DNA from 2 places in the Sporosarcina trichiuri genome. Region 1 is predicted to be linked to the other one. Evidence: a T-box and tRNA genes for the amino acid it is inferred to sense, from the RefSeq annotation. Region 1 holds a T-box; the other holds one or more tRNA genes.
The links. The T-box of region 1 lies ahead of trpS (tryptophan--tRNA ligase). A T-box ahead of a tRNA ligase gene usually reads a tRNA of that ligase, here a tRNA-Trp.
Positions count from the first base shown of each region.

Region 2: it encodes a tRNA-Trp, which carries the amino acid that the T-box ahead of trpS (tryptophan--tRNA ligase) is inferred to sense. The anticodon was not compared.

Region 1 is NZ_CP129119.1:1,523,464-1,543,576, forward strand. It holds gene yjbM (GTP diphosphokinase) at 1-484, opposite strand, end outside; gene QWT68_RS08075 (UPF0738 family protein) at 508-897, opposite strand; gene QWT68_RS08080 (lytic transglycosylase domain-containing protein) at 1,054-1,767, shown strand; gene QWT68_RS08085 (globin domain-containing protein) at 1,861-2,253, shown strand; gene QWT68_RS08090 (DsbA family protein) at 2,250-3,065, shown strand; gene pepF (oligoendopeptidase F) at 3,675-5,492, opposite strand; gene QWT68_RS08100 (competence protein CoiA) at 5,539-6,696, opposite strand; gene mecA (adaptor protein MecA) at 6,785-7,447, opposite strand; gene spxA (transcriptional regulator SpxA) at 7,714-8,112, opposite strand; T-box leader at 8,547-8,764, shown strand; gene trpS (tryptophan--tRNA ligase) at 8,819-9,805, shown strand; gene QWT68_RS08120 (YuzI family membrane protein) at 9,762-9,980, opposite strand; gene fabF (beta-ketoacyl-ACP synthase II) at 10,105-11,343, opposite strand; gene QWT68_RS08130 (beta-ketoacyl-ACP synthase III) at 11,416-12,348, opposite strand; gene QWT68_RS08135 (DUF2929 family protein) at 12,537-12,722, shown strand; gene QWT68_RS08140 (ATP-dependent Clp protease ATP-binding subunit) at 13,556-15,709, opposite strand; gene QWT68_RS08145 (metal-sulfur cluster assembly factor) at 15,915-16,223, opposite strand; gene QWT68_RS08150 (prolyl oligopeptidase family serine peptidase) at 16,275-17,045, opposite strand; gene QWT68_RS08155 (Cof-type HAD-IIB family hydrolase) at 17,185-17,994, shown strand; gene QWT68_RS08160 (DegV family protein) at 18,016-18,864, shown strand; gene QWT68_RS08165 (alpha-amylase family glycosyl hydrolase) at 18,914-20,113, opposite strand, start outside.
Region 2 is NZ_CP129119.1:220,180-230,705, reverse strand. It holds gene QWT68_RS01375 (carbon-nitrogen hydrolase family protein) at 104-1,660, opposite strand; gene QWT68_RS01370 (disulfide oxidoreductase) at 1,777-2,202, shown strand; gene QWT68_RS01365 (thioredoxin family protein) at 2,204-2,677, shown strand; gene QWT68_RS01360 (RluA family pseudouridine synthase) at 2,700-3,545, shown strand; gene QWT68_RS01355 (aldo/keto reductase) at 3,594-4,421, opposite strand; gene trmL (tRNA (uridine(34)/cytosine(34)/5-carboxymethylaminomethyluridine(34)-2'-O)-methyltransferase TrmL) at 4,733-5,206, opposite strand; gene queG (tRNA epoxyqueuosine(34) reductase QueG) at 5,203-6,360, opposite strand; gene QWT68_RS01340 (B3/B4 domain-containing protein) at 6,415-7,134, shown strand; tRNA gene QWT68_RS01335 (tRNA-Leu) at 7,257-7,337, opposite strand; tRNA gene QWT68_RS01330 (tRNA-Cys) at 7,370-7,443, opposite strand; tRNA gene QWT68_RS01325 (tRNA-Gly) at 7,454-7,528, opposite strand; tRNA gene QWT68_RS01320 (tRNA-Gln) at 7,535-7,606, opposite strand; tRNA gene QWT68_RS01315 (tRNA-His) at 7,619-7,691, opposite strand; tRNA gene QWT68_RS01310 (tRNA-Trp) at 7,732-7,805, opposite strand; tRNA gene QWT68_RS01305 (tRNA-Tyr) at 7,813-7,897, opposite strand; tRNA gene QWT68_RS01300 (tRNA-Thr) at 7,907-7,982, opposite strand; tRNA gene QWT68_RS01295 (tRNA-Phe) at 7,994-8,066, opposite strand; tRNA gene QWT68_RS01290 (tRNA-Asp) at 8,087-8,162, opposite strand; tRNA gene QWT68_RS01285 (tRNA-Met) at 8,166-8,240, opposite strand; tRNA gene QWT68_RS01280 (tRNA-Val) at 8,443-8,518, opposite strand; tRNA gene QWT68_RS01275 (tRNA-Glu) at 8,661-8,735, opposite strand; tRNA gene QWT68_RS01270 (tRNA-Ser) at 8,758-8,848, opposite strand; tRNA gene QWT68_RS01265 (tRNA-Asn) at 8,853-8,927, opposite strand; rRNA gene rrf (5S ribosomal RNA) at 8,973-9,088, opposite strand; rRNA gene QWT68_RS01255 (23S ribosomal RNA) at 9,349-10,526, opposite strand, start outside.

The sequences.
Region 1 (20,113 bases):
TGTAATTCAGGGAGTGCTCGATCGATGCCCAGAAATTCATGGCAAGCGTCCTGATCTGGATTTCCGCGAGCACCGATTTCTCACCATGGATCGTCTGCACGGGATAGGAGATGATCATATGATAGGAACGGTACCCGCTCTTCTTCTTATGCGATATGTAATCACGTTCTTCGACAATCTTCATGTCTTTCCGCTCACGGAGCATATTGACAACGGCACCGATGTCATCGACGAACTGGCACATGATACGCAGACCTGCAATGTCCGGGACTTCTTCGGCCAGTTCTTTGGAAGGCTCGAAAGGAATCCCTTTTTCAAGCGTCTTGTCATAGATGCTTGCGAGCGGTTTCAGACGTCCGGTCACAAATTCGACTGGCGCATGCTGATCTTCGAGTTTGTACTGATGCCGCAGCCCTTTCAACTTCACTTTCAGCTCCACGACAGCCTGCTTATAGGGAGCCAGAAAATCATTCCACATCCTCATCAGAGACGCCTCCCTTTCCCTCTTCAGCCCATCGCCTGCAAGGTGTTCGCAAACTCCTGCTCAACCGCAAGGACAAAGGCTTCTCCATAATTCCCGTTGCCTTCGATATTGAAAATCAGCATCGTCAGTTCTTCTGTGAAACCAGCCAGGCGGATGGTTGAATCAGCGCAATCCAGCACCGGGTCCTTCCCGCTGTCTGCCAGTTTTTGCATGAGCGGCCAGACAGTCTGTGCCAAGTGGAGATAGACGTAGTCTTCCCCGTCTTCGAACAAGTAGACGAATGTCCCTTCGTCCGTGTCGGTTATCATTTTGCCGGAAGGCTTCGTGCCGAGCCGTGCTGCCGGCCCGTCAAAATTGAAAATGACGGTACCATCCTTCATATATCCTTCTGTCACCCGATATTGTATACGCACAAGCTTATCTTCCCTTCCCTAATGTTCAGTACTGCTAGTTTACCATAGAGTCCCGGCGGATGCAGTCGGGATTGTGCTTTCCATCTTGAAATTGATATACTGAAATCACAACAGTTCGGCCACGGAAGAACACGCACCCTGAAAGGATCGATACGTATGGATACGCAGATGATTCGTACACTTTTTGAACTGAATTCCCTGCAGACGCTGGGGGCCGTCCGTTCAGCCGCGGAACCCGGAGCGGCGAATACGGATTTCTTCCAGACGCTGCTGACAGAGATGGGAGGAGAGCCGTCCGTCACGGATGCCCTCTCAAGTTTCTCCGCGACAGCCCTCGGAAGCCTGCAATCACCTACTGGCACTCTTCCGTTTTCATTCAGCCCGGCGCCGTCCGTGCAATCACCTGCAGATGCTGTCCAGCTGATCGACCGCGCGTCTGCCAGCCGCCCGCCCCTTGCCTACCCGGGCGGCAGCAGTCGGCTGGATACGGCCTATTCGCCGCTGATCGACAAGGCGGCCAAGCGGCATAATGTGCCTTCTGCTCTGATTGCAGCAGTCATCAAGCAGGAATCGGGTTTTAATAAGGATGTCGTCAGCTATGCAGGCGCACGCGGTCTCATGCAGCTCATGCCGGGCACAGCCAGATTCCTCGGCGTGCAGGATGCGTCGGATCCTGAGCAGAACATCATGGGCGGCGCGAAATACCTCCGTCAGATGCTCGATCAATTCGACGGCGATCTCACCTTATCTCTCGCTGCCTATAATGCCGGACCCGGCAATGTGCGGAAGTACGGAGGAGTCCCGCCGTTCCGCGAAACGCAGAACTATGTCACGAAAGTGATGCACAACTATGAGACCTACAAAGCCTGACAGCCGAGGCCGGGCGGAAGCGATTTATTTGTGAATGCTCTGGGTCGTTGCTAAAATGGACGTACAGAGTGACAACAAAGGAGAATGACATTCATGACACGAAAACCTTTGATACCTTACGAGGAGATCGGTGAAGCACGTTTGTCGGAACTCATCGACCGGTTCTACGCAAAAGTCGCGGTTCATCCGGACTTGGCGCCTATATTCCCGGACGACCTAACTGAAACAGCCCGCAAGCAGAAACAGTTCCAGACCCAGTACTTGGGCGGACCGAATTTATATACCGAAGAACACGGACACCCGATGATGAAAGCCAGGCACATGCCGTTCCCCATCACACCTGAACGCGCACAGGCCTGGCTCGCGTGCATGAAGGAAGCGATGGATGATGTCGGACTCGAAGGACCCCTTCGCGAGATCTATTACCAGCGTCTCGTCCTCACTGCCAATCATATGGTGAACCGGAGCGGGGAGGGAGATCAGTGAATCATCGCACACTTGCAGAAGCGGAACACGGACAGCTGACAAGCCCCCGCCCGATCGAACTGTATGTATTCCTGGACCCGCTCTGCCACGACTGCTGGGCGCTCCAGCCGATCCTGCGCAGGCTCCAGGTCGAGTATGATCGGTATTTCACATTGAGGATCGGCCTGCTCACCTCCCTCCCGAAGATGAATTACAATGTTACCGCAATCGAGGAGGATGAGGGGACCGATGGCCGCGATCCGCTGGCGAAGTCCCATCCCGCATTCCCGAGCATCGCCATCAAAGCCGCGGAATTCCAGGGGAAACGCGCCGGATTCCGTTTTTTGACCAAGCTGTTCGAATACTCTTTCCTGAAGTCGCGCAATGTGAAATCATTCCCAGTCCTCGTCGAGATCGCCGAGAAGCTCCAGCTGGACAAAGAAGAATTCATCAGTGATTTCTTCTCTCGCAATGTGCTCCAGTCGCTGCAGGTCGATCTGCACTTGGCGAAAGAGATGGAAGTGGAAAAATCCCCGACATTCGTCTTCTTCAACGAAAATATCGAGGACGAGGGATTGATGGTGGACGGCTCCTACAGCTATGACATCTATGAACAGATCCTTGAGGAGCTGTCAGGTACAGCGATCGAGCGGGAATGCGCCCCTTCATTGGAAGCATTGTTCACCCGGTTTGAAATGCTTGCCACCTCGGAAATCGCCGACATTTACGGGATGACGGAAAAGGAAAGTGAACGGGAACTGAAGAAACTCCTGTTGAAGCAGGAAGTGGAACGCGTCGTCATCAATGACACAGTGCTATGGAGGAAAAGATGATAGTGGAAATCTGACAGGCAGAGAAAAATCGCGGATTTTTCCCTGCCTGTTTTAATTTGCCCTGAATTCCGACAGCCGGCCGCGCGCCGGATGCATGCAGTCGTCCAGGCTGTTTGAATTTAACCGGGACGCCGATAAATTCGGTGATGTGGCCGATATCCATGGCAAACTGTCCGATATTTCTCGTCAACTGTCCGAGAACTCCGCTGAACTGTCCGATATGGCCGCCAGAATGTCTGATACTCCCGGCCAAGTGTCCGATACTTGCAAACAGCAAGTGCGTCCCCGCCCCGACCTCTTCGCAACCACGAAAAAAGCACCGCTCCTGGGGGGAAGCGGTGCTCATCATAAAGGGAATGGGAAAAATGTTCACGTTCAAACAAAAGGGGTGTATGTTTGGTTTGTGAGTTTCATTCACAAGTTAAATTTATCACAGAATAATTGTTCCATCAACATTTCACAAACAATTTCATAGATCTGTCACATTTATTTTCATTGAAAACGCTTACTTGTAGTGTTTTCTGATTCAAATAAAAAAAGAAGCATCCGTGGAGTTGTCTGTCCCGGATGCATCCTTTTTATTATATTGATATATCTCTAAGCGGATGCTTACTGATTTGCCAATAATTGTTCCAGCTCATTCAGACGCTCTTCGAAGACGCGGCATGCTTCTTCGATCGGCGCAGTAGTCGTCATGTCGACGCCCGCTTTCTTCAGGACTTCGATCGGATAATCCGACGAACCGGCTTTCAGGAAATTGCTGACGTACCGGTCGACTGCCGGCTCCCCTTCCGTAAGGATCTGATGGCTGAGGGCCACTGCTGCACTGTAGCCTGTTGCATACTGGTACACATAATAATTCATATAGAAGTGCGGAATCCGGGACCACTCAAGTCCGATTTCCTCGTCGACTGTCATGCTGCCGCCGAAGTACTTCTTGTTCAGGTCGTAGTAGACTTCCGTCAGCTTGTCGGCGGTGAGCGCCTCGCCCTGCTGATCGAGCTGATGGATCTTATGCTCGAATTCCGCGAACATCGTCTGACGGAAGACGGTGCCGCGGAAACCGTCTAGCCAGTGGTTCAGCAGATAGATGCGTTTCTGTTCATCGTCTGTCGTCTTGAGCAGATAGTCATTGAGCAATGCTTCGTTCACCGTTGAAGCAACTTCCGCACCGAAGATCGAATAGCCGCTGTAGATGTACGGCTGGTTCGCGCGTGAATAGTAGCTGTGCGCACTGTGGCCGAATTCGTGGGCCAGGGTGAACATGTTGTTGACGTTATCCTGCCAGTTCATGAGGATATACGGGTTTGTGCCGTACGAACCGGATGAGTACGCACCTGAACGCTTGCCTTTGTTCTCCCGCACATCGACCCACCGCTCGGACAGTCCCTTGCGGATAATGTCACGGTACTCCTCACCCATCGGCTTGAAGCTTTCCAGCATCGTGTCAGCTGCTTCTTCGTAGGTGACTTTCATGTCCAGATCTTTTACAAGCGGCGCATACAGGTCCCACATGTGGAGATCATCGAGTTCGAATACTTTCTTCCGCAGCTCGATATAGCGGTGCAGCAGACCGACATTATCGGAAATCGTGTTGACCAGGTTGTCATACACCTGCTCCGGAATGTGGTTGTTCGAAAGTGCCGCTTCCCGTGCCGAACTGTACTTGCGGACGGATGCGTTCACGTTATTCGCCTTCACATTGCCTGAAAGCGTGGATGCGAACGTGTTCTTGAAGGACCCGTATGTTTTGTACATTGCCTTGAACGCCTCTTCCCGGACGGAACGGTCAGGACTTTCCAGGAAGTTGATGAAACGGCCATGGGACAGTTCCACTTCTTCCCCGTTCTCGTTCTTCACAGTCGGGAAGGTCAAATCCGCATTATTCAGCATGCTGAACGTTTTCGACGAGCCGCCGGCCACTTCCGAAAGCTCTGCAAGCAGTGCTTCCTGATCGGCAGGCAGAACGTGCGGACGCATTTTGTTCAGTTCTTCCATTTCATGTTTGTACAGGGACAGCCCTTTGCTGTCCTCCACCATCCTGTTCAGCTTGTCTTCATTGATCGACAGCAGCTCAGGCAGGAAGAACGAGAGCTTTGTGGAAACTTTCACTGCGAGAGTCTTCGCACGGCTGTCCATGGCCTGGTATTTGCTGTTTGTGGTATCCTGGTCCGTCTTCAGGTGGGAATAGGTATAGAGCCTGCCGAGACGCTGTGAAATCTCGTCACGATACGCAAGACCTTCAAGGAGCGCTTCGGGTCCGTTATCCAGGGTCCCTTTATAGGAGTCCGCCTTCTTGGAGAGTTCTTCGATCGCTTCGTACTCCTCATTCCATGCTTCGTCACTCGGGAAGATATTCTCCAAGTTCCATGTTTCTTCTGTCTTCACTTCATCACGCGTTAATAGTTTCTCTGCCACTTCTGTTATCCCCCTTCATCCCGGTTTTTCGGGATACGAATCTTTTTCCATTTTCTCAATTTTCTATTTGGTTTGCAAGAAATCCATCCGCAATCAGCTGAATTATTTCTTTCTCCGCCTCTTTTTCCGGAAGCAGCGTCTTATCCGGCTGCCGGATACGCCGCAGGAATTTCAGGTAGTTTCGGCAGGCATCCAGCTGCGCCTCCTGACTTCCTGAATACCGGGCGGTGAATTGGCGCAAGTATCGGAGAGGAATGCTCGCCGGCGGCAGCCGCCAGTTCTTCATGGAGACAGTGAGATCGAGCTGCCAGACGCAGTCATGCACCGCAAATGACGAGTTCCCGGTCACCGGCACACCGATATGCCAGGGCATGGCAGACGGAGCGGTCTTCATCCGATAGCAGTTCCGGAGAAACGGATCCTGCACGCCTTTCCGGCTGATGAACAGAGAGCGCTGTAAAAATGCTTTGCGGTGTTTGCGGTACAAATATGAATAACGGGCTGCCGTCTCAGCAGACGGCGGCTTAGGACGCGCGAACGGAAACGTCTGCAGATGGACCGGCAGCTTACGATGGCTGCAAAGGTAGCGGTTGCCTTCGATATGCAGGAAATGGGTGAAGTAATGGAAAGCGCTTGTATTCGGGGAGAGCGTGAGCAGTGAGGCACCGGGGGATAAGCTCGTAGTGATGAATTGCTGATGAAACGAGGAAAAGCTGTACAGATCCACTCCTTCGGCACGCCCTTCGGAAGTTTCAGGCGTCCGGAGCAGCCAGATCGGCGTCATTCCGACCGACCGGTATCCTGCACTTCTGCTGTCTTTCAGGTCCGGCGGAATCCGGCTGCACTGGAACTCAATCGGTATGGTGTCATTTCCATGGATGATGAGAAGATCCGGTCGCTGGGCAAGTTCAGTCAGAAGCGGTTCCAGCACCGGCTGTTTGCCGAGTCTCCGGAACAGTCCATACAGCAGCTGTTTGCCGGACAGGTGGGCTGCCGACTCCCCTTCCGAGAAGCGGGATTGACAGTCGGAGCCGGGACGATGTGCGAAATGGGGAATCCGGACCGTCCCTGCCTTCAGGAGGACCGGCTCCTTACACTGGGGACATTGAAATCGGCCGCTTGTCTTCCAGGCGGTCAACATGTCGCGGGACAACGATGTATCGAGAACTACTGGTGTGCCATCTTCTGTGGTGGCTGTCAGTATGTGAATCACTCCTTTCACTGAATAGTGTACGAATTCCGGGACTGAAAAGCAAATTTCTGCCCAATCAAAAAAGCCACCCGGCAAGGTGGCTCCACTGTTAGAAATAAGAATTAATCGTACCGAACACATCGCTGCCGATCACTTCGGTTCCATATTCCTGCAGACGATGGATCGTCATATTGGTCGGAGCGCCATATTCCAGAATAACGCTTTCCGTATCGATCTGCTCGGACAGTTCTTTATCGGTACCCGCATAATCGAGATGCAGATAGTAGCTGTTTTCAAACGCATACAGGGATGTCGCTTCTTCAAGCCCTTCCAATTGTGAGGCCAGCGGGATCAGATCATCGAATTCCCTGAAGACGAACGTTTCCCGCGCAGGTATTGAACGTTTCTCGGCCATCTGTCCGCCTGCCTGATCGTCAGCCTCCATCGCAGCTTCCAATTCCGGCTGGAACAGCTTACGCGGATCGTCGATGCCATATGGATACTCGGTGGATTCCCCATCCTCCGGCAGCTGGGCACGAGTCACCAGCACTTCAATACCGCCGCTCATCGCATGTACCTGGATCCATAAAGGCCCCTCAATCTCAAATTCGATATCGGACTCTGAATCGATTTCCTCCATCATATCCCAGAACAATTCTTCACTCTTGTCGCGGTTATACCACACTTCCTCACGAGTGAAGCCCCGCTCTTCGATGTCCACATACGACAAATAGAACTTGACCGTATTTTCGTTAATGCGCTCGATTTCCATGATTTCCTCTCCTTTCCCCCCGAAGCAGGCAAACAATCCTGCTTCCTATTCTAGTTCCCGCGATGCTTCTTATACTATATGTTCAATCCATCCGTAACGAAAGGGTTTTGCCTTATAGGCGATAGATATTTTTTGAAACAGGCCGGTTCTGACACGGTTGGAGGTACAGGCCCATCCCGGTTCCAGGAACCCGGAGAATCGAAAAAGCTGATAGGCAGCCGGCATTCACCATGTCATCCCCTATCAGCTTGATTATATGAGTTTGATTAGTTAACCATCCGGCGTGCTTCGAGCAACTGATAGGCTCTCACTTTCCGAGGCAGGAAGCGGCGTATTTCATCTTCATTATACCCTACTTGAAGACGCTTTTCATCTAAGATGATCGGTCTTCTCAACAATCCGGGATGCTCCTGGATCAGTTCATACAAACGCTGCAGCGGAAGGCTTTCCACATCCACGTTAAGCTTCTGGAAAATCTTCGAACGCGTCGAGATGATTTCATCCGTTCCATCTTCGGTCATCCGCAGAATCTGCTTGATTTCATCGATGTTGAGCGGTTCGGAGAAAATATTGCGCTCTTCGTATGGAATCTCATGTTCCTCCAGCCATGCTTTCGCTTTCCGGCATGATGTACAGCTTGGTGATGTGAACAATGTAACGCCCATTTGCTGACACTCCCTTTCAATCGGCTCCGTATAGTGGTGGATCTCTGATTTACATTAGAATTATTTTAAATTATTGTAGACAATACCTATTATACACACATTTGTTCTTAATGAATACACTTTTTAAAAAGTTTTTCCAGTAATTCCGCTGACTGTAACAATTCCGCAATATAATTACTCTTCGTCTGCACTACATCTGTAGGAATATACCCACTCGGCAGCGCACATAAACCTGTTTGCATATGAACTGTGATTATCATTTAGCAGATATGATTGAAAATCACCGTTCAGCATATAGTACGTTTCAACGTCTAAAAGGTTTCGGAAGAGATGGTTTTCTTCTTGCTTAGTTTTATTATTCCCATCGTGCAGCTTTTGAAACGGCAAACCGTCTTGCTTTTTGCCGGGAATCATATTATAATGACTCCAATTATGAAACGGCATTGACGGAACAAGTACTCCGGAAACCGCTCTCCCAGAGAGCCTGTGGCTGGTGTGAACAGGCAGAGCGATCCCGAGGAATGGACTCCCGAGCTCGGTGTCCGGCAGCAATCAGGCTGCTGGTGACTGCGTCTCCCCCGCGTTAAGGGTTTGAGCGGCCTTCGGGCAATTCGGGTGGCACCGCGGTTCCTGCACATCGACCGTCCCTACACAGATAGGGATGTGCCGGTGTTTTTTTGCATTCATTTTTAAGGAGGAATTCGGGATGACAACAATTTTTTCAGGGGTCCAGCCGACAGGCATCATCACACTCGGGAACTATATCGGTGCGTTCCGCCAGTTCATCGAGCTGCAGGAGGAGGCCGACTGCATCTTCTGCATCGTGGACCAGCATGCGATCACTGTCCAGCAGGATCCGGATGAGCTGAAGCAGGCGATCCGTTCACTGGCGGCCACTTACATTGCGAGCGGTATCGATCCGGAGAAGTCCGTTCTTTTCATCCAGTCCGAAGTGCCCGCCCATGCGCAGGCAGGCTGGATTATGCAATGTACCGCATCGATCGGTGAGCTCGAACGGATGACGCAGTTCAAAGACAAGTCGGAAGGCCAGGAGGGGATATCGGCCGGACTGCTGACATACCCGCCGCTGATGGCTGCGGACATCCTGCTGTACAACACGGACATCGTGCCGGTCGGGGAAGATCAGAAGCAGCATCTCGAACTGACACGCGATCTGGCGGAACGGTTCAACCGCCGTTATGATAACGTGCTGACAATCCCCGAAGTGAGGATCCCGAAGGTCGGCGCACGCATCAAGTCGCTGCAGGATCCGCTGAAGAAGATGAGCAAGTCCGATCCGAACAAGAAGGCGACAATCTTCCTGATGGATACGCCGAAGCAGATTGAAAAGAAGATCAAAAGCGCAGTGACCGATTCGGAGGGTGTTGTACGTTTCGACCTTGAGAATAAGCCAGGCGTTTCGAATCTTCTGATCATCGAATCCGCATTGACGGGCGTTCCAATCGATGAACTTGTCCGGAAATACGACGGGCTCGGATATGGCGCGTTCAAAGCGGGCGTGGCGGAGAGTGTGATCGAGCACCTTGCGCCGATCCAGGAAAAGTATCATCAGCTGATGGAATCCGATAAGCTGGATGCCATCCTCGATGCAGGTGCTGCAAAAGCGAATGCAGCTGCCTCGGCGACCCTTACGAAGATGGAGGCCGCGATGGGACTCGGACGTAAACGGTAAGCAGCAGCAGGACGACCGCCCCCAGGAAGAGCGCGAAATCCGCAGAGCGGACGATGAACAGCATGACGGCGCGCATGTCAAAGCCCATCGATGTATAGTTCAGATAGGTGATCATCGTTGTACAGGTCGTCACGATCAGCCCGTAGCTCAACAGGAATAGGAATAAACGTGTCATCGGCTCCGTCCCTTTCTTGCTTGATGGTGTTCTAACATATGACCCGCCGCCGCGGATTACAACAGGGTCTGTCCAAAAAAAAGAGCTGTCCCCTTTAGCCGGGACAGCTCTTTTTGTGCTGCTATCAGATTTTCTTGAAGATGAGTGACGCATTGTGGCCGCCGAACCCGAGCGAGTTGCTCATCGCGTAGCCGACATCCGCTTTCCGTGCACCTTCGGTAATGTAATCGAGATCGCATTCCGGATCTTCGTGTTCGTAATTCGTTGTCGGCGGCAGTACGCCTTCTTTCAACGCCTTGACCGTGAAGATCGCCTCGAGACCGCCCGCTGCGCCAAGCAGGTGGCCGGTCATGGATTTGGTCGAGCTCATGGCCAGTTCATATGCATGCTGGCCGAACACGGTCTTTGCCGCCATTGTTTCAAAAGCGTCATTGTAAGCAGTACTGGTGCCGTGTGCGTTGATGTAGCCGATATCGTCCGGTGAAATCCCGGCTTCTTCAATCGCCTGCTGCATCGCTCGGACGGCCCCTTCGCCTTCCGGTGCCGGGGCAGTAATATGGTGGGCATCCCCTGTCGATCCGTATCCGACGATCTCCGCGTAAATTTCCGCGCCGCGTGCTTTCGCATGCTCGTACTCTTCCAGAATGAGAATACCGGCACCTTCGCCAATGACAAAGCCATCGCGTTCCTTATCGAACGGCCGTGAAGCTGTGGCCGGATCCGGGTTGAGTGAAAGCGCCGTGTTCGCACAGAAACCGGCGACGGACATGGTTGTGATCGGAGCCTCGGCTCCCCCTGTGATCATGACATCCGCCGAGCCGCGGCGAATCACCTCGAATGCATCGCCGATCGAGTTCGTACCTGAGGCACAGGCCGTCACTGTGCACGAATTGATACCTTTCGCGCCAAAATAAATGGAGACCTGTCCAGACGCCATGTCGGGAATCATCATTGGGACGAAGAACGGGCTGACACGGCGGTAGCCTTTTTCCTGGAACGTCAGGAACTGCTTTTCATGGGTTTCCATGCCGCCGATACCGGAACCGATCCAGACACCTGTCCGCAGCGCTGTGTCTTCATCGAGCTTTTCGAGTCCTGCGTCTTTCATCGCCATGATGGAAGCGGCCATCGCATAATGCGTGAACCGGTCCATCTTGCGTGCGTCTTTCCGTGAAATATATTCCTCGATGTCGAAATCTTTCACTTCTGCCGCCACTTTCACCGGGAACTGTTCTTGATCGAGACGGGTGAGCGGTCCGATACCGGATTTGCCTTCCAGTACGGATTTCCAGGATTCCTCCGCTGTGTTGCCTACCGGGGAAACGGCCCCGACTCCGGTAATGACTACGCGTCGTTTTTCCATTGGTTGAACTCTCCTTCGTTTCGTGTCTGGCCGAAAGATTATCGGCCGGTTCGAATTAGTCAAGATGGCAGATCATTTTCCCCAGCGCATGCAGATGCCGCCCCATGTCAGTCCGCCGCCAAAGCCAACGAGGACGACGACATCGTCTTCTTTGATGCGCCCTTCCTCCAGATCGTCAAACAGTGAGATCGGGATGGAGGCGGCTGACGTGTTGCCGTATTTGTGGACGGTTTTCGACATCTTCTCCGGCGGCAGCCCGAGCCGTTCACGGGAGGCTTCCATGATACGGATGTTCGCCTGGTGCGGGATCAGGAAGTCGATATCCTCTTTGCCGAGCCCCGCCTTTTCGATGACATTGACGGCAGTCTGGCCCATCTGCCGGACAGCGAACTTGAATACTTCACGTCCGTTCATGCGCAGATAGCGGTCCTGATATAAGTGTTCGCCGCCTGTTCCGTCCGCACCGAGTTCGAAGGACAGGATGCCGCGGTCCCCGGACGTCTTTCCGACAATCCCGGCGCCTGCACCGTCACCGAACAGAACAGCGGTATTGCGGTCTTTGTAATCGGTGATTTTCGAAAGTTTCTCCACGCCTACGACGAGTACATAGTCACACGTACCCGCTTCGACGAAATGCTTGGCAGTGACGACACCGTACATGAACCCTGCACATGCTGCCGAGATATCCATCGCACTTGCTTTGGATGCACCAAGTTTCGCCTGAAGCATCGTCGACACGGATGGGAACGGCTGGTCCGGTGTCACGGTTGCGACCAGGATCATGCCGATCTGGTCTGCCGTGATGCCTGCCTTCTCCATCGCTTGTTTTGCAGCTGCATAGGCCATGTCTGAGGTATCTGTAAAGTTGTCGGCGATCCGGCGTTCTTCGATGCCGGTGCGCGTACGGATCCATTCGTCGGATGTATCCATTCTCTTTTCAAGCTCTCCGTTTGTCAGCACATGTTCAGGGACATACTTGCCAATACTGAGAAGTCCAACACCCATAGCTCATACCCCGTTCCTTATTATCTATTATTAGTACCTGGTGTTAATTATAAATGGATTTCACCGGAATTTCAACTTCAGTGACACGATTCCGTCAAACTCTTTTGCAGTTTACGGGGAAAGTGTAGGCGGGACCCAGCAGCTGTGCTATGATGGAAGTTGAAAACACAGGCTAGAGGTGATGCAGAGTGAGATTCATCATGACATTTGTCTGGTCCTTTCTTTTGGTGTCCATGCTCAATTACGTGGCAGGCGCCATTGCGAACGTACCGACTTTCGAATTCACAACCGGCATCATTGTCTCCCTTGTTCTGTCCGTTATGGTGTTCATCATTACAGCGCTCATTCCGGACGAGCCAGTGGCAGATCTTTGATGTGAGACGGCAGCGGAAAGGCGATTTGCCTTTCTGCTGTTTTTTTATGCCTGGAAACAGGTCTGTGCGGGGCCGGGCCGCTCGGTTTATAAGAGGTTTGACCGGGGCGGCAGTGACCATTTCAGGAGAATTATGAGCGGAATCCCGGATTTGTGATCAACTCTGCTTGCAGGCGATTCCCCCTGCCGCGACGGCACCACAAAAAAAGCGGAGCGCAGCGGAGCAGACAAGCCAGTCTTTTGACTTGCTGGCAGTGCATGTTTCGCGGCTCACCCGCATGTCAGGCGCAGTGGCGGTGCCACGGGAGCAGGTAACATGTGAAGTTATGAGCGGAATCCCGGGTTTATGTTCACTTTCCAAGTTTTATGAGCGGTATCCCGTTTATATGATCACTTTTCCTGGTTGATGGATCGCTTTCCCACTTTTATGATCACTTTTCCGGTTTTCCGCAGCACAGCTGCCAGCAGAAGATCCCAGTTTGCCCACCGACACCACAGAAAACGCGGAGCGCAGCGGAGCTGACAAGCCAGCCCTTGACTTGCCCCTTTTTTGCGCGGCATTGTGGTGTGCGATGCGCTCTGTTTTTTCTCCGCGCGCGTTTGGCGGTCGTCGGTCTCTTCAATTGTGAAGTTATGAGCGCTGCGTGCAAGTTTATGAGCACATTTTGGTTTTTATGATCACTTTCGCTGGTTTATGAGCGAAAACCCAGATTTATGATCACTTTTCCAGATTTATGAGCGGTATTCCTTGGTTTATGATCACTTTTCCGGTTTTATGATCACTCCCCCGCTCATCCAGTTAAAAAACCGCCCGGTCCGGGCGGTTTTTCTACATTATGCAGCTGCGGGTTCCTTGTCGATGACGAGGGAGCCGTCTTCCATGCGGAGGTGCAGCGTTTCGCCTTCCTGCAGTTCGCCTTTGATGACTTCTTTGGCGACGGCCGTCTCGACGTAGCGCTGGATGAACCGCTTGAGGGGCCGGGCGCCGAAGTCGGCATCGGTCCCCTGGTCGACGATCCAGTCGATGACGTCTTCGCCGTACGTCAGGCGGATTTCCTGTTCAGCGAGGCGCGCCACGAGGTCATGCAGCATTTTGCGGGCGATCAGGCCGAATGCATCACCGGTCAGTGAATGGAAGATGATGATATCGTCCATCCGGTTCAGCAGTTCCGGCTTGAAGTGACCGCGCAGCTCGGCCATGACGAGATCCTCCGCTGCGTGCTCTTCGGAGTCGAACTGGCCGCTCACCAAGTATTGCGAACCGATGTTGGACGTCATGATGACGACCGTGTTCGTGAAGCTCACGAGCCGGCCCTGGCTGTCGGTGATCCGTCCGTCGTCCAGTATCTGCAGCAGGATGTTCGAGACGTCAGGATGCGCTTTTTCGATTTCATCCAGCAGGACGACCGAGTATGGGTTGCGGCGCACCGCTTCCGTCAGCTGGCCCCCCTCTTCATAGCCGATATATCCCGGAGGCGCCCCGACCAAGCGGGAGACACTGTGCTTCTCCATGTATTCGGACATATCGATGCGGATGAAGTGATCCTCCGAGTCGAACAGTGTGCCGGCAAGTGTTTTTGCAAGTTCCGTCTTGCCGACACCGGTCGGTCCGAGGAACAGGAACGACCCGATCGGCTTGTTCGGATCCTTGATGCCGGAACGGGCCCGCCATACGGCTTCCGTGACGAGCTGGACGGCATTGTCCTGGCCGATGACCCGCTCTTTCAGCGTATCGCCGAGCCGCAGCAGTTTGTCCCGCTCGCCTTCCATCAGTTTGGTCACAGGGATGCCGGTCCAGCGGGCGACGATCATCGCGATTTCATCTTCGGTCACTTCTTCGCGGATCAGGCTGTTCTCCTGGCCGCCCTTGAAGGACTCTTCCAGCTCACGGAGCTGATGCTCGAGCGCCGGAATCCTGCCGTGCCGGAGTTCCGCCGCTTTGTTGAGATCGAATTTGTTCTCCGCGTCCTCGAGTTCCCGGCGGTACAGGTCCAGCTGTTCACGGACGTCCTGGACCTCCTGCAATTTCTTCTTCTCTTCATTCCACTGCTCCCGCATGCCTGATGAGGATTCCTTCAGCTCTTCCAGCTCTTCCCGCAGGGCGGCAAGCCGGGTCTGGCTCACGGCATCCTTCTCTTTCGTCAGTGCCTGCTCTTCGATCTCCAGCTGAAGGATGCGCCGCGTCACTTGGTCGAGCTCCTGCGGCATCGAGTCGATTTCCGTCCGGATCATCGCGCTCGCTTCGTCCATCAGATCGATCGCCTTGTCCGGCATATAGCGTTCCGTCAGATACCGGTCGGACAGCGCTGCCGATGCGACGAGCGCCCGGTCGTGGATCCGCACACCGTGATGGAGTTCGAACCGTTCCTTCAAGCCGCGCAGGATTGAAATCGTGTCCTCGACGGACGGCTCCCGCACCATTACCTGCTGGAAACGCCGTTCGAGTGCCGGGTCCTTTTCGATGTACATCCGGTATTCATCGAGTGTCGTAGCGCCGATGCAGTACAGCTCTCCGCGGGCGAGCATCGGTTTCAGCATGTTGCCTGCATCCATTGCGCCTTCCGTCTTGCCGGCACCGACGATCGTATGGATTTCATCGATGAACAAGATGATTTCGCCATTGCTGTCCTTCACCTGCTTCAGTACCGCTTTCAGCCGTTCCTCGAATTCCCCGCGGAACTTGGCACCGGCGATGAGCGAACTCATATCGAGCTCATGGATCTGCCGGTCTTTCAGCCCTTCCGGCACATCACCTTTCACGATACGCTGGGCGAGACCTTCGACGATGGCCGTCTTCCCGACGCCCGGTTCGCCGATCAGCACAGGATTGTTCTTCGTCTTCCTCGATAGGATCCGGATGACATTGCGGATCTCCTCATCCCGTCCGATGACAGGGTCCATCTTGCCGTTCTTCACATCTTCGACCAGGTTCCGTCCATATTGCTCCAATGGGGAACGCTGATCTTCCTGTACGCCGTCCATTCTCATGAACCTTCACCTCATTCTATGGTAGTATACTTTCATTCCTTGTTTGACTTTGACTATCTTTGACTAATACTAGTATACAACTGCCGGGACGTGCTGTAAAGGGAGAAGCACTTCCCTGTCCTAGTACTCTATCCATAGCCGCATCCCGTTAAACACAACAAAAAAGGACGGCAAATGCATGTATGCATTCACCGCCCCTTCCCTATTATCGTACGCCGAGCGCCATTTTGGCATAGCGTGACATGTTATCACGCGACCATGGCGGATTCCAGACGATATCGACTTCCACGTCTTTCACTTCCGGCAGCTCCATCAGTTCCTGTTTGACGTTCGCCACGATCTGCGGACCCATCGGACAGCCGATCGACGTCAGTGTCATGGTGATCTTCGCCACGCCGCCTTCGAGCAGTTCGGCATCGTAGACGAGACCCAAGTTGACGATATCGACACCGAGTTCAGGGTCGATTACGTTCTCCAGAGCGCCCATCATGCTTTCTTTCATTTCGTCAGCCATCGGGATTCCCCTCTCTTCCGGTTTTTCTGTCTCCATCATAGCAAAACCGCTTCATCCGTTCAAATGGTCTGCCAGGAAATCGACTGCCGCAAGCATGCCCGGCCTTGAAACGGCATGTCCTGCATGGTTGTCCGCCATGAACACGAAGTCTTCCGGATGGTTGCTATAGGCCCCTTTGGCGGCTTCGTAGAACTGCTGTGTCGGTGCGAACGGAACGGTCATATCTTTTTTGCCGTGCCAGAAGAATACCGGCCGTTCCCCCAGCTTTTCCGGATGCTCCGTCATATCGAACGTACGGAGCGTATCGAGCAGGCTGCGGATCTCTCTGTCGTTCATCGGGAGTTTGTAGCCCTGGTCTTCGAACTGCTGCATCTGGCCTTGTGCCAGCTTGACATAGCCCGGCGTTCCCATCATGACGGCAGCTGTCCGGATCCATGGATAGGCGGTCAGGCAGCCAAGTGTGGTGATGCCGCCCATCGACGTTCCGGCGAACGCAATGCGGCCGGACGCCAGCAGGCCTTTCCGCTCCAGTTCGCTGTGCAGGAATCCTGCCTCTTCGATGGAGGTCAGGATGATTTCCCAGAAACGCAGGCTCAGCTGGACTTCATCCAGATCTTCCGAACGGACGCCGTGCAGTGCCGCTTCCGGCAGCAGCACCCGAATCCCTTTCTTCGCCAGGTTGAAGGCATAGTGCAGATTATGCTCTTTCGCACTCGTGAATCCATGGAAAAAGATGACGACGGGCATTTCCGGTGATTCAGTCTGTTCATCGACAATATGCAGGAGAGGGACTGTCCCCCATTGTTCTTCCCTGATTTTCATAGCCGTCACCTCTTTAGTTGTTTGCTTAGAGCATACCAATACTTTTTTACAAAAACAAAAGATGCGCATGGATTGCCACTTTTTTGACTTGCCGCCGCATATAAGGCTAAACTGAATGAAGGAAGGAGGCGTTTTTGCCTTGAAACCTCATTTAATTGCCCTCGATTTGGACGGGACCTTACTAAACGACCAGAAAGTCATTTCCGACGAAACATTCGCCACACTGAAAAAGGCGGAAGATGCCGGTCACCATATCATGATTGCAACCGGCCGGCCGTATCGCTCAAGCGCTGCCTATTACCGTCAGCTCGGACTGAAAACGCCGATTGTCAACTTCAATGGTGCATTCGTACACCATCCGACCGACCGCACCTGGAAGACGATCCACGAAACGATCGACTTATCCGTCGCCCGTGATGTCATAGAAGCTATGCAGGACTTCAAGCTGAAAAACCTCATCGCCGAAGTGATGGATGATGTCTACTTGCAGTACCACGATGAAAAACTGCTCGACATTTTCAGCATGGGCAGTCCGTCGGTGACGGAAGGGGATCTCCGCGAATCGCTGAAAGTGGATCCGACAAGTCTCCTGATCCAGGGGGCTGAAGGGACTGCGGACCAGATCCGCGAGCACCTCGAGGAAGTGCATGCCCAAGTGATCGAACACCGCCGCTGGGGCGCTCCGTGGGATGTCGTCGAAATCATCCGGCACGGTCTGAACAAAGCGGTCGGCCTGTCGAAGGTCGCAAAGTGGATCGGTGTGCCGCAGGAGCGGATCATCGCCTTCGGAGACGAGGACAACGATCTCGAGATGATCGATTACGCGGGGATCGGCGTTGCCATGGGCAATGGGATCGACCAGCTGAAATCGATTGCAAATGAAGTGACCCGGACGAATAACGAAGACGGCATCGCCGTATTGTTAAAAGACCGGCTGCAGTTGGACTAATACGAACGGAGGAGGATCCGCATGAAAATTTTTGCAGACAGCGGCTGTGATCTGCCGAAGTCCTATTTGGATGAACATGATGTGACACTGCTTCCGCTGACCGTCCTGCTTGACGGCAAGGAATATCAGGACATCGTCGATATCGACTCGAAAGAAGTGTTCCAGGCGATCCGTGCCGGGAAACAGCCGAAGACATCCCAAGTATCTCCCGACAGGGTGCTTGCTATGTGGAAAGAGTTTGCCGCCTCCGGGGAAGACGGCATCTACATCGCTTTCTCCTCCGAGCTGTCGGGTACATATCAGACGTCAGTGATGATGCGGGACCAGGTGAAAGAAGGAAATCCCGGCATGAATCTAATCATCATCGACACCCGCTGCGCGTCGCTCGGCTGCGGCCTGCTCGTCGAGAAAGCTGTTGAAATGCGTGACGCCGGAGAAGACGTTCGTACGATCGAACGCAAGATCCGTAAACTGGCAGGACATATGGAGCACTTGTTCACCGTCGAGGATCTGGACTACTTGGCCAAAGGCGGCCGAGTGTCAAAAGCGAGTGCTTTCTTCGGCGGCCTGCTCAACATCAAACCGCTGCTGCATGTGGAAAGCGGACGGCTCGTGCCTATTGAAAAGCACCGGGGACGGAAGAAAGTGTTCCGCCGCATCATCGAACTGATGGAAGAGCGCGGGGAGGATATCGGCAGCCAGACAGTCGCAATCAGTCACGGGGACGATCTGGCAGGTGCCGAGGAGCTCCGTGACCTGATCGACGAGAAATTCCATCCGCAGGATATCCAGATCCATATGATCGGCTCCGTCATCGGCTCCCATGCCGGTCCGGACACATTGTCCGTGTTCTTCCTGAACAAGCGCTGACCGATCCGCCCAGCCATGAAAAAAAGAGCCATGACGGCTCTTTTTTTACTTATTTTACGCTCCGGGCTTTACGGGCAGCGCGCCCTTTTCTCCAGACAGCCCACAGGAAGCCGAGGAACAGCACATAGACCATGATCGAAGCGATCAGATACGGGATATTGAATCCTTTGTCCTCTTTGACCAAGTACAGTTCAGCGAGTTCCCGGTCCATGACGACGTGATATTTCCCGTCTTCCGTCTCGACGATCTGATCTGAGTCCAGCAGACCGCGGAGCCGTTTCTTGCTGCCGATTTCCGATGGGTCAAGTTCATACGTCTGTGTCTTATCTGTATTGTTCACCGCGGCAATCCATGTTTCCTCATCATCCCAGATCTTATAGACGAGATAACCGTCTTTGTTATGAAGCATTTTGAAATCCCCTGTGCGGAGTGTTTTCGACTCATTGCGCAGCTGGTTCAGATTGCCGATGAGATCCTTCAGCTCCATGTCCGTCTTGAAGTTGAACAGCGGATGACTTTCGGGTGCCTTCTGCCCATTCACTGCAATTTCCGTCCCGTACGGCATGACCGGGATTCCCGGCAGCGTGAACAGGGCCGTAACGGCGACTTTCCAGCGGGTCGGCGGGAACATCCGCTCTTCCACGATGGCGTGAGTGAAACGCGGACCGGTCAGCTTATCGAATTGAATCAGGTCTCCCCGTCCATCCGCGCTGAATTGGTCCATCGGCTTGGAATCCGGTGACACTTTGACGAAGGTCTGTCGTAATGCTTCCATTTCGGAATCGTTCGGCTGCGCATCGACGGCAGCTTCCGTCTCCTCCCCGGACAGCACATACAAGTCCGGCGATGCCTTCTTCAGAGCCTCGATGAACCCATCCAGCACTGCCGGATCGTACTGGTCCGTCTTCGTCAGCCGGATGCCGTCCAGATCGTACTTTTTGACAAAGTCGGTCATCGCTTCTCTCAGAACACGCTGGACATCAGCATCATCGGCGTTCCAGTCGATTGTCGCACCGTCCCCTGCCGTCCACGGCAGCTTGTCCTTCCAGACGTGGTCTTTGCTGACACCGGCCAGCGGGAAGTCTGCAATGACGCGGATGTCCTTATCGTGAAGTTCATCCAGCATGTCCTTGAAGTCTTCCTCTGTCCCGAAATGGTCTTCCAGTTTCGTATAATCGAGCACTTCGCTGCCGTCATAGGATGCCGTCTTGAAGACCGGCCCGATCGATACAGCAGTGAAGCCCATGTC
Region 2 (10,526 bases), 1.3 Mb from region 1:
GCCCGCGGAAAGCGTCCGCCTGCAGCGGAAATCAACCTTACCGAGGATGTTCCAGCTTTCATGAGACTTTTTCAGCAGCCCTCATGAGTCTGCAGCCGTTTTTTCATTGCTCCGGATTCTTGGCGAAGTATTCAACCCGGTACACGTCATGCCGGCGGTCCTTCAGCTGTTTGACGGTCCCTTCCTGCCGCTGACGTTTCAGCACTTCCAAGTCCACGTCGCCGATCAGCACCGTCTCCAGATTGGCGTTCGTTTCCCCGACGATCCCGTCACGGGCAAATTCAAAATCGGACGGCGCGAAAATTGCCGACTGTGCATACTGGATGTCCATATTGACGGCCTGCGGCAGGTTTCCGACTGTGCCCGAAATGACCGTATAGATCTGGTTTTCCACAGCGCGCGCCTGTGCGCAGTATCGGACACGCAAATAACCTTGGCGGTCTTCCGTACAGAACGGCGTGAAGATGATATTGGCACCTTTTTCCGTAGCGATACGGGCCAGTTCCGGAAACTCGATGTCGTAGCAGACCTGGATGGCAATCTTGCCGCAATCCGTATCGAACACCCGGACGGAATCCCCCGCGCTGATGCCCCAGTACTTCTTCTCATTCGGCGTAATGTGAATCTTATACTGCTTGTCGATCGACCCGTCCCGGCGGAACAGGTAGGAAATATTGTAAATTTCCTCGTCCTCTTCTTCCACGAAGTGCGAGCCTCCGATGATGTTGACATTATATCGGACGGACAGCCCGTTGAAGAGCTCGATATACTCCTCGGTGTATTCCGAGATTTTGCGGACCGACTGGCTGGCGGACGGCTCATCGAGGAATGACATGAGCTGCGTCGTGAAGATTTCCGGGAACACAACGAAGTCCGAGTTGGCGTCAGCCGCCACCCGTACGAAGTATTCCACTTGCGATGCAAGCTCATCGAAACAGGATATTTTACGCATCAGATATTGGACGACGCAGATCCGGACCGGATAACTCGTCTTGTAGTGCCGTTTGCTCACTGCCTTGTAATCGATGTTGTTCCATTCCATCAGCGTCGCATACCGCTTCGATGCCTGATCATCCGGCAGATAGTTCGGATTGATGCGCATCAGTGTGAAGTCGTTCATGAGCTGGAACGTCAGGACCGGATCATAGATTTTGTGACGGGCGACGGCATTCACGTATTCACGCGGTGACATTTCATCGGCATGCTTGTGATAATTCGGAATGCGGCCGCCGATGATGATCGATTTCAGGTTCAGCTGGCGCGCCAGTTCTTTCCTTGCCTCATACAGCCGTTCCCCGACCCGCATTCTTCTGTATTCCGGATGCACCATCACTTCGATGCCGTATAAGTTATAGCCTTCCGGATTGTGGTTCGTTATGTAGCCATTGTCCGAGATATCATCCCACGTATGGCGGTCATCGTATTCCGCGAAATTGACGATCAGGCTCGAACACGATCCGATGATGCTGCCGTCAAGCTCCGCTACGAACTGGCCTTCCGGGAAAACCGATAAGTGGCTTTCCAGATGTTCCGTCTCCCAAGGTTCCATCCCCGGGAAGCAGACTTTCTGCATTTCAAGTATTTCCGGTATATCCGTCAGCTGCATCTGACGGACGATCATACTCATTTCAAATGGCGATAAATCAAATTCCTCGCTCAACACAAATCACCTCTTTATCCTTAGTACCCGTTTTTCTGATAATCATGCCGCAGAATGGCTTAAATTATACTTTCCCATTATAATTGAGAACGGATAAGCGCGGAAGGAGAGAACTCATGGACAAACGACAGGAAAACCGGCTGGTATTCATATGGACAGTTGCGCTTGTCGCAACTGCTGGCTCACTCTATTATTCTGAGGTGAAAGGCTACATCCCATGCTTGTATTGCTGGTATCAGCGAATCCTTATGTACCCCCTTGTATTGATTGCGGGGATCGCCCTTTTCCAGAAGAACAGCGGGATTGCACTGACGACAGCTGTCTTCAGCCTGATCGGCGGTCTGCTGTCAGGCTATCATTATGCACTGCAGAAGATCACGCTGCTGCAGGAGCATGGCGGTACGTGCGGAGATGTGCCTTGTACAGCCCAATATGTGAATCAGCTGGGGTTCATCACTATCCCTTTCATGGCGCTGACGGCGTTCACCCTCATATTCATCACGAGTGTGCTCATGCTAAAACAATCGAAGGAGCGTAACTGACTTGAAGAAACTTCTGATCATCGGCGGAATCGTCGTCGTATTTTTTGTGGCGATCATCGCGCTGACCAATGCATCGAACAAATCCAAGCTGCAGGATAACCCGTACGGGACGGATGATCTCGAGAAATCGACAATCGACCTGATCGGCAATGAAAACTACGACAGCATCGTGCTCCCTGACGTGGTGGATAAGAAAATCCAGTCCGGCGAACCGACGACGGTCTACTTCTTCCACCCCGAGTGTCACTATTGCATGGAAATGACACCGATTCTCATGCCCATCGCAAAAGAAGAAGGCGTGAAAGTGAATCAGTACAACATGCTGGAATTCGGGCAGCAGGCGAAGGATAAGTATGGGATCGACCAATGGCCGGCTCTCGTCCAATACGAAAACGGCAAAGAGGTCGGACGTCTTGTCGGACTCCAGCCGGAAGAAAATATCCATGAATTCTTCAATACGTATTATGGAAATTAACCATTCGGAAAGAGGCGTATAAATGATCATCTTCCACTATACTGTACCGGAAGACGGCCGGACGCTCGAACAGCTCCTTCGGGATGACTGGCGTGCCGGCAAGAAAAATATCCACGAGCTGCGGATGACCAATGGCGTGACGCTTGCTTCCGGGGAAGCGGCAGTCTGGCGCACCCCGCTCGCAGCAGGAACAGTGCTCACCTTCCGGCTGCCCGATGCAGTGTCGGAGTATGAACCGATGGACGTGCCGGAAGTCCGTGTACTGCAGGAGGACGCACATTACATGGCAGTCTTCAAACCTGCCGGAATCCCTGTCCATCCGGACAACACAGCCAGCGGACCCACGCTCATGAACGCCGTGATGGAACAGATCCAGGAGGATGGCGGCACGTATGCCGAACACATCCAGCGGCTCGATAAAGGGACGAGCGGTATCATCCTCATTGCAAAACACCCGATTGCAAAAGCGATGTTTGACAGGATGCTTGCGGAAAATGATATCCACCGGACCTACCACGCAGAACTCGAGGGACGGCTGAAGAAGACGAAAGGAACCGTCAACTTGCCGATCGGACGCGACCGCCATCATGCTTCGCGCAGACGTGTTTCCATGTCCGGCCAATCTGCGGTCACCCATTTCAATGTTCTTGAGCGCAAAGAGGATTCCACGATCATCCAGGCAGAACTCGATACTGGCCGGACACATCAGATCCGCGTCCATATGGCCCATCTCGGGCACCCTGTAGTGGGCGATAATCTATATGGCGCCAAGTCACTTCCGGACGGTACATACCGCCTGACCGCTGCGGAAACATCGTTCGTCCATCCGCTCACCGCGGAAAAACTGTCGATCTCGATTGATAACTGAGCCATAGCAAAAGACGGCATGGAACCGAATCCATGCCGTCTTTTTGTATTATCCGAGTGAATCGGGATCCGTTCCTGTCCGTTCGTTCCGGTTCAGTCCGTCGATTGCAGTCATCTCTTCATCTGTCAGCCGGAAATCCCCGATCTGGCTGTTCTCCAGAATCCGTTCCGGTGTGATCGACTTCGGGATGACGATCAGATCATGCTGCAGATGCCAGCGGATGATCACTTGTGCAGCCGTCTTCCCGTGCCGTCTGCCGATTTCGTTCAGTACTGTGTTCTCGAGCAGCTGTCCTCTTGCAAGCGGCGACCAGGACGTTATCGCAATTCCATTATCCAGGCAATAATCGCGCAGAGGAATCTGTGTGAGAAGCGGATGCAGCTCGACCTGATTGACCATCGGCTGCACATTTGCCGTCAGTTTCAGTTCATCCAGATGGCGGACGTGGTGGTTCGACACCCCGGGCACACGAATCAGCTTCTCTTCGTAGAGCCGCTCGATGGCACGGTATGTATCCACATAAGTCTCTGGGACTGGCCAGTGCGTCAGATACAAGTCCAAATAGTCAAGGTCAAGCTTTTTAAGGGAAGTTTCGAAAGCACGGAGCGTCTGGTCATAGCCCTGATCGGTATTCCAGACTTTCGAGGTGATGAACAGTTCGCTGCGATTGATGCCCGCTGCACGGATCGCCTCCCCGGTTTCCCGCTCATTCTCATAGACGGCCGCCGTGTCGATTGCCCGATAGCCGTTCTTCAAGGCAAAGGTGATTGCTTCCACTGTTTTTTCAGGGTCTGTCATTTTGTAAACACCAAGACCGAATCTCGGCATGTCGACTCCGTTCCTCAGCTGCTTCGTCTCTGTATACATTGAAGTCATCGTCCTTCCTCCTTTTCGTCTCACTGATATCCTACCACTTCGGCGGACTGGAGGAAAAGCAAATGCAGCCGCATCGTCAAGGAGATGACACAATTTTTCGGGCCGGTCATTTCTTTTTCGCTCCTGTTCCGGTATAATGGGGAAAGAACAAGTGATCCAACAGGAGGGTATCTGATGAGACTAATCTTAATCATGGGTGTCTGCTTCGCATTCCTTTCCGCAATCTTCACAGGCGGGTACGAAGACAAGCCAGGCAAGGTGAAAAAATAACACATAAAAAGGATGCAGTCCCCCGGGGCTGCATCCTTTTTTTAGTGTAATCCGGGGTATTGCTGCTGCCGCAGCGCTTCATAGACCAAGATGGCTGCTGTGTTCGAGAGGTTCAGCGATCGGATGTGGTCATTCATCGGTATGCGGAGGCATGTATCCTTGTGCGCCGCCGTCACTTCATCAGGAAGTCCCGTCGTCTCCTTCCCGAAGACGAAGAAGATATCCCTTGTGCTTCCCGAGAAATCGAAATCGGAATACGTCTGTTCCCCGAACTTGGTGATGAAATAGAAATCAGCATCCGGGTACTGGCGGAACAAGCCATCGATACTGCCGTGATAGGTGATATCGACATGCTCCCAGTAATCGAGTCCTGCACGCTTTAGCATCTTATCGTCTGTGGAGAAGCCGAGCGGTTCGATCAGATGCAGTTTCGCCCCTGTCCCTGCACATGTACGTGCGATGTTACCTGTGTTGGCAGGGATGAGCGGTTCAAATAATGCAACATGTATGGTCATCGTTTCACTTCCTTTTCAGATTGTGCTGCAAGCTTGCGGAGCGCCTCTTCAATCTCTTCGCACACCGAAGAGTCGTTTTCTGTGTGAAGCGACTCGTCCAGCGCGGTGTACCCCTCATCCGTTCCGATTTCTCCGAGAGCCCATGCGGCGGCCCCTCGGATCATCGGCCGTGGGTCTCCATGCAGCAGCTCCGCAAGTTCCGGAACAGCAGCGGTTTCCTTGAAATGGGCGAGCGCCAGGATAGCATTCCGCTGGATCGGGTTCTTTCCCCGCCACGAACCTGACATATGCCCGAATGTCTCCTTGAACTGCCGATTGGACAATTTCAGCAGAGGCTGGAGCAGCGGCTTGACGAGATCCGGTTCAGGCACGAAGATATCCTGGTCCAAATTATACTTACGTTTGTTCTTCGGACAGACGGTCTGGCAGGTGTCGCATCCATAGATCCGGTTGCCGATCTCTTTCCTGAATTCCTCAGGGACAGGCTGCTTGGTCTGCGTAAGGAAGGCGATGCAGCGCTGTGCATTGAGCTGCCCTCCCTGGATAAGCGCACCAGTCGGACACGCATCGAGACAGAGTGTACAATCGCCGCATTGGTCTTCCATCGGCAGGTCAGGTGCAAACGGCAGATTCGTGATCATCTCACCCAGATAGACGTAGGAACCGAATTCGGGGGTGATGATCGAGCAGTTTTTCGCCGACCAGCCGAGACCTGCCCGCTCAGCGACAGCCCGGTCCGCCAGTTCGCCCGTATCCACCATGGAGCGGGTTTTGACGCCAGGCAGACGTTCATGCAGAAAAGCTTCGAGCAGGGACAGCTTCTCGCGCAAGACAAGATGGTAGTCGGTCCCCCAGGAAGCACGGCAGAACATCCCCCGCCGCTCCCCTTTCTTTCCTTTTGGAGCATCTGCAAGCTTGGACGGATACGCGACAGCAATCGAGATGATACTCTCCGCCTGTTCCAGCAGCAAGGACGGCTCAGTCCGTTTTTCGATATCCGGTTCCTCAAAACCGGATTGGTAGTTCAATGCCTGCTGACGTTTCAGCCGATTTTTCAATTCCCGAAAAGGAGCGGCTGTCGTAAATCCGATTTTATCGACACCAATCTCGTCTGCGTATGCGGTCAGGTCGCGCTGCAGTTGAGCGATATTCACCAGTTGCCACCTCCAATATGATAAGCTTGAGAAAAATATGAACAGGGGGATTATATGAAATTTGAAATAGCATCCTCTATTTTTGAAAAGGTTCCCGGCTTTAAGCTCGGTATACTCCATTATAACAAAACAACCGTCTCCGATTCTCCTCAAATGCTGAAAGGGCGGCTCCAGTTATTCCAGGAGCAATTGTTTTTCGAATTGGAAGAACGACCGCTGACAGACATTAAGGGGCTTTCGGAGTGGCGTGATAGTTGGAGAGCGTTCGGGGCGGATCCAAACCGACACAGACCGTCAGCAGAGGCCCTATACAGAAGAGTCCGCAGCCAGAACTTTTTGGAAAGCCACTCCAGTGCAGTCGATCTGAATAATCTGTTCAGCCTGCAGTATGGGATTCCTGCCGGGATATATGATGCAAGTGAGCTGGTAGGCGATATCCGTGTGTCAGTCGGCCATGAAGCCGATGGGTATGAAGGATTGAATGGAAGATACAATTCGCTGCACAAGCTGATCATACTCCACGACCAATACAGCCCATTCGGCAGCCCGTATGTGGATTCTGTACGAACCGCTATCACACAAGACGCAGCAGAAATCATTCAGGTGCTGTACGTGCGCCCGGGGATGCCGTCGGAAGAGGCCCGGAAGCTGACAGAAGCATGTGGAAAAATGTACACAAGCATCAACGGCGGAGAGGCGGCAGCCTACATCATCGACAAAGAGACACCGATCATGCGGCTGCCGGTCGTATCCAGCAATCAGCTGATCGATTGAAAAGACTGAAGAAAAATGCAAGAGCCTGACTGCTGAACAGCAGCTGGGCTCTCTGCTTTGCGGACACCTGCGGATACCAGAACATAAAAAAAAAGAACAACCGAAGTTGTCCTTTTGCAAGATACCCGAGGCCGGACTTGAACCGGCACGCCTTGCGGCATCGCATTTTGAGTGCGACGTGTCTGCCATTCCACCACTCGGGCATTACGATAACACAATAACGGAAAACATAGATTGGAGGCGGCAACCGGAATCGAACCGGTGGTAAGGGTGTTGCAGACCCGTGCCTTACCGCTTGGCTATGCCGCCGTAGAATAAGTGGAGCGGAAGACGGGATTCGAACCCGCGACCCCGACCTTGGCAAGGTCGTATTCTACCACTGAACTACTTCCGCTTAAAACTGGGGTAGCTGGATTCGAACCAACGAATGACGGAGTCAAAGTCCGTTGCCTTACCGCTTGGCTATACCCCAAAAGTAAAAAGGGGCGACCGAGGGGAATCGAACCCCCGAATGTCGGAACCACAATCCGATGCGTTAACCACTTCGCCACGACCGCCATAATAAAATATTCAGTTCACCGAGACACATATGTGAAATGGCAGGGGCAGTAGGAATCGAACCCACACCAAAGGTTTTGGAGACCTCTATTCTACCGTTAAACTATGCCCCTGTAAAGATGGTGGTGGGGGACGGATTCGAACCGCCGAACCCGGAGGGAGCGGATTTACAGTCCGCCGCGTTTAGCCACTTCGCTACCCCACCAAAGGGTTATGGTGCCGGCGAAAGGAATTGAACCCTCAACCTACTGATTACAAGTCAGTTGCTCTACCAATTGAGCTACACCGGCAAGATGAAAGGTGGTTCAGGACGGAATCGAACCGCCGACACAAGGATTTTCAGTCCTTTGCTCTACCGACTGAGCTACTGAACCAGATGATGTTTCAGAAAAAATGGCGGTCCCGACCGGGATCGAACCGGCGATCTCCTGCGTGACAGGCAGGCATGTTAACCGCTACACCACGGGACCATTTGGTTGCGGGGGCAGGATTTGAACCTGCGACCTTCGGGTTATGAGCCCGACGAGCTGCCACTGCTCCACCCCGCGATAATAATACTACTGTCACATCGAGCTTTCACGCTCAAGTTTACTTCTTTGCAAGGTTATGGATTTCCTTTCAGGAATTCCTACAAATCGTCATCTTCGTATGACGCTTTGCTCCACCCCGCGATAATATTATTAGTATTGCATTTGAGCTTTCAAGCTCGTTGTTTACTGTATGCAAGATGAACTTGCAATAGAAGTGTTATGGTGGAGGATGACGGGCTCGAACCGCCGACCCTCTGCTTGTAAGGCAGATGCTCTCCCAGCTGAGCTAATCCTCCGGGTGAAATTGCGATAAGCTTCATTCGATCAATCAGTTACGTACGCAAGTACGCTCCTTCCTTCTCTCAATCGCTTCCTCGTTCCCTCGCTTCTCCCAATTTCACAGGAGTCACAATAAACTTCGCATTATAATTTTAAAGATGGTGACCCCTACGGGATTCGAACCCGTGTTACCGCCGTGAAAGGGCGGTGTCTTAACCGCTTGACCAAGGGGCCGTATTGGAACTAATAAGATAACTGGCGGAGAGCAAGGGATTTGAACCCTTGATACGCGGTTAGCGTATACACGATTTCCAATCGTGCTCCTTCGGCCACTCGGACAGCTCTCCATTATGGCTCCGCAGGTAGGACTCGAACCTACGACCGATCGGTTAACAGCCGATTGCTCTACCACTGAGCTACTGCGGAATAACTGGTATTTGTTCAAATCAAGTGTTTCACTCGAAAGTGAAAGCCCGGCGACGTCCTACTCTCACAGGGGGAAGCCCCCTACTACCATCGGCGCTGAAGAACTTAACTTCCGTGTTCGGTATGGGAACGGGTGTGACCTCTTCGCCTTCATCACCAGACTTTTTCACAACACAAGTATTATTATATCACACTCGGATTGTAGAAGCAAGCGTTAATTTCAATTAAAATTGTTCACTCAAAACTGGATAAAACAGACATTGTGTTTTCAAGACCGCCTTGCGGCGCTTCCGCTTCTAATCCAGCTTCGACTCCCTGATGCTCGAGGTCATAAGTCAACTCGTCTGCGTGGCAGAAACCGCCACTCCGCCGATTCGCCTTATGCTTGTCGCATCAAAACGGTCGTCTCCGCTTTTTTGTTTTGGTTAAGTCCTCGATCGATTAGTATCTGTCAGCTCCACATGTCGCCATGCTTCCACACCAGACCTATCCACCTCATCATCTTTGAGGGATCTTACTTACTTGCGTAATGGGAAATCTCATCTCGAGGGGGGCTTCATGCTTAGATGCTTTCAGCATTTATCCCGTCCACACATAGCTACCCAGCGATGCCTTTGGCAAGACAACTGGTACACCAGCGGTGTGTCCATCCCGGTCCTCTCGTACTAAGGACAGCTCCTCTCAAATTTCCTGCGCCCGCGACGGATAGGGACCGAACTGTCTCACGACGTTCTGAACCCAGCTCGCGTACCGCTTTAATGGGCGAACAGCCCAACCCTTGGGACCGACTACAGCCCCAGGATGCGATGAGCCGACATCGAGGTGCCAAACCTCCCCGTCGATGTGGACTCTTGGGGGAGATAAGCCTGTTATCCCCGGGGTAGCTTTTATCCGTTGAGCGATGGCCCTTCCATGCGGAACCACCGGATCACTAAGCCCGTCTTTCGACCCTGCTCGACTTGTCGGTCTCGCAGTCAAGCTCCCTTATGCCTTTGCACTCTTCGAATGATGTCCAACCATTCTGAGGGAACCTTTGGGCGCCTCCGTTACCTTTTAGGAGGCGACCGCCCCAGTCAAACTGTCCGCCTGACACTGTCTCCTGCCCGGATCACGGGCAAGGGTTAGAAGTCCAATACAGCCAGGGTAGTATCCCACCATTGCCTCCGCGTAAGCTGGCGCTCACGCATCCAAGGCTCCTACCTATCCTGTACAGGCTGCACCGGAATTCAATATCAGGCTACAGTAAAGCTCCACGGGGTCTTTCCGTCCTGTCGCGGGTAATGCGCATCTTCACGCATATTATAATTTCACCGAGTCTCTCGTTGAGACAGTGCCCAGATCGTTACGCCTTTCGTGCGGGTCGGAACTTACCCGACAAGGAATTTCGCTACCTTAGGACCGTTATAGTTACGGCCGCCGTTTACTGGGGCTTCAATTCGAAGCTTCGCTTGCGCTAACCTCTCCTCTTAACCTTCCAGCACCGGGCAGGCGTCAGCCCCTATACGTCACCTTACGGTTTTGCAGAGACCTGTGTTTTTGCTAAACAGTCGCCTGGGCCTATTCACTGCGGCTCTCTCGGGCTGTTCACCCTACCAGAGC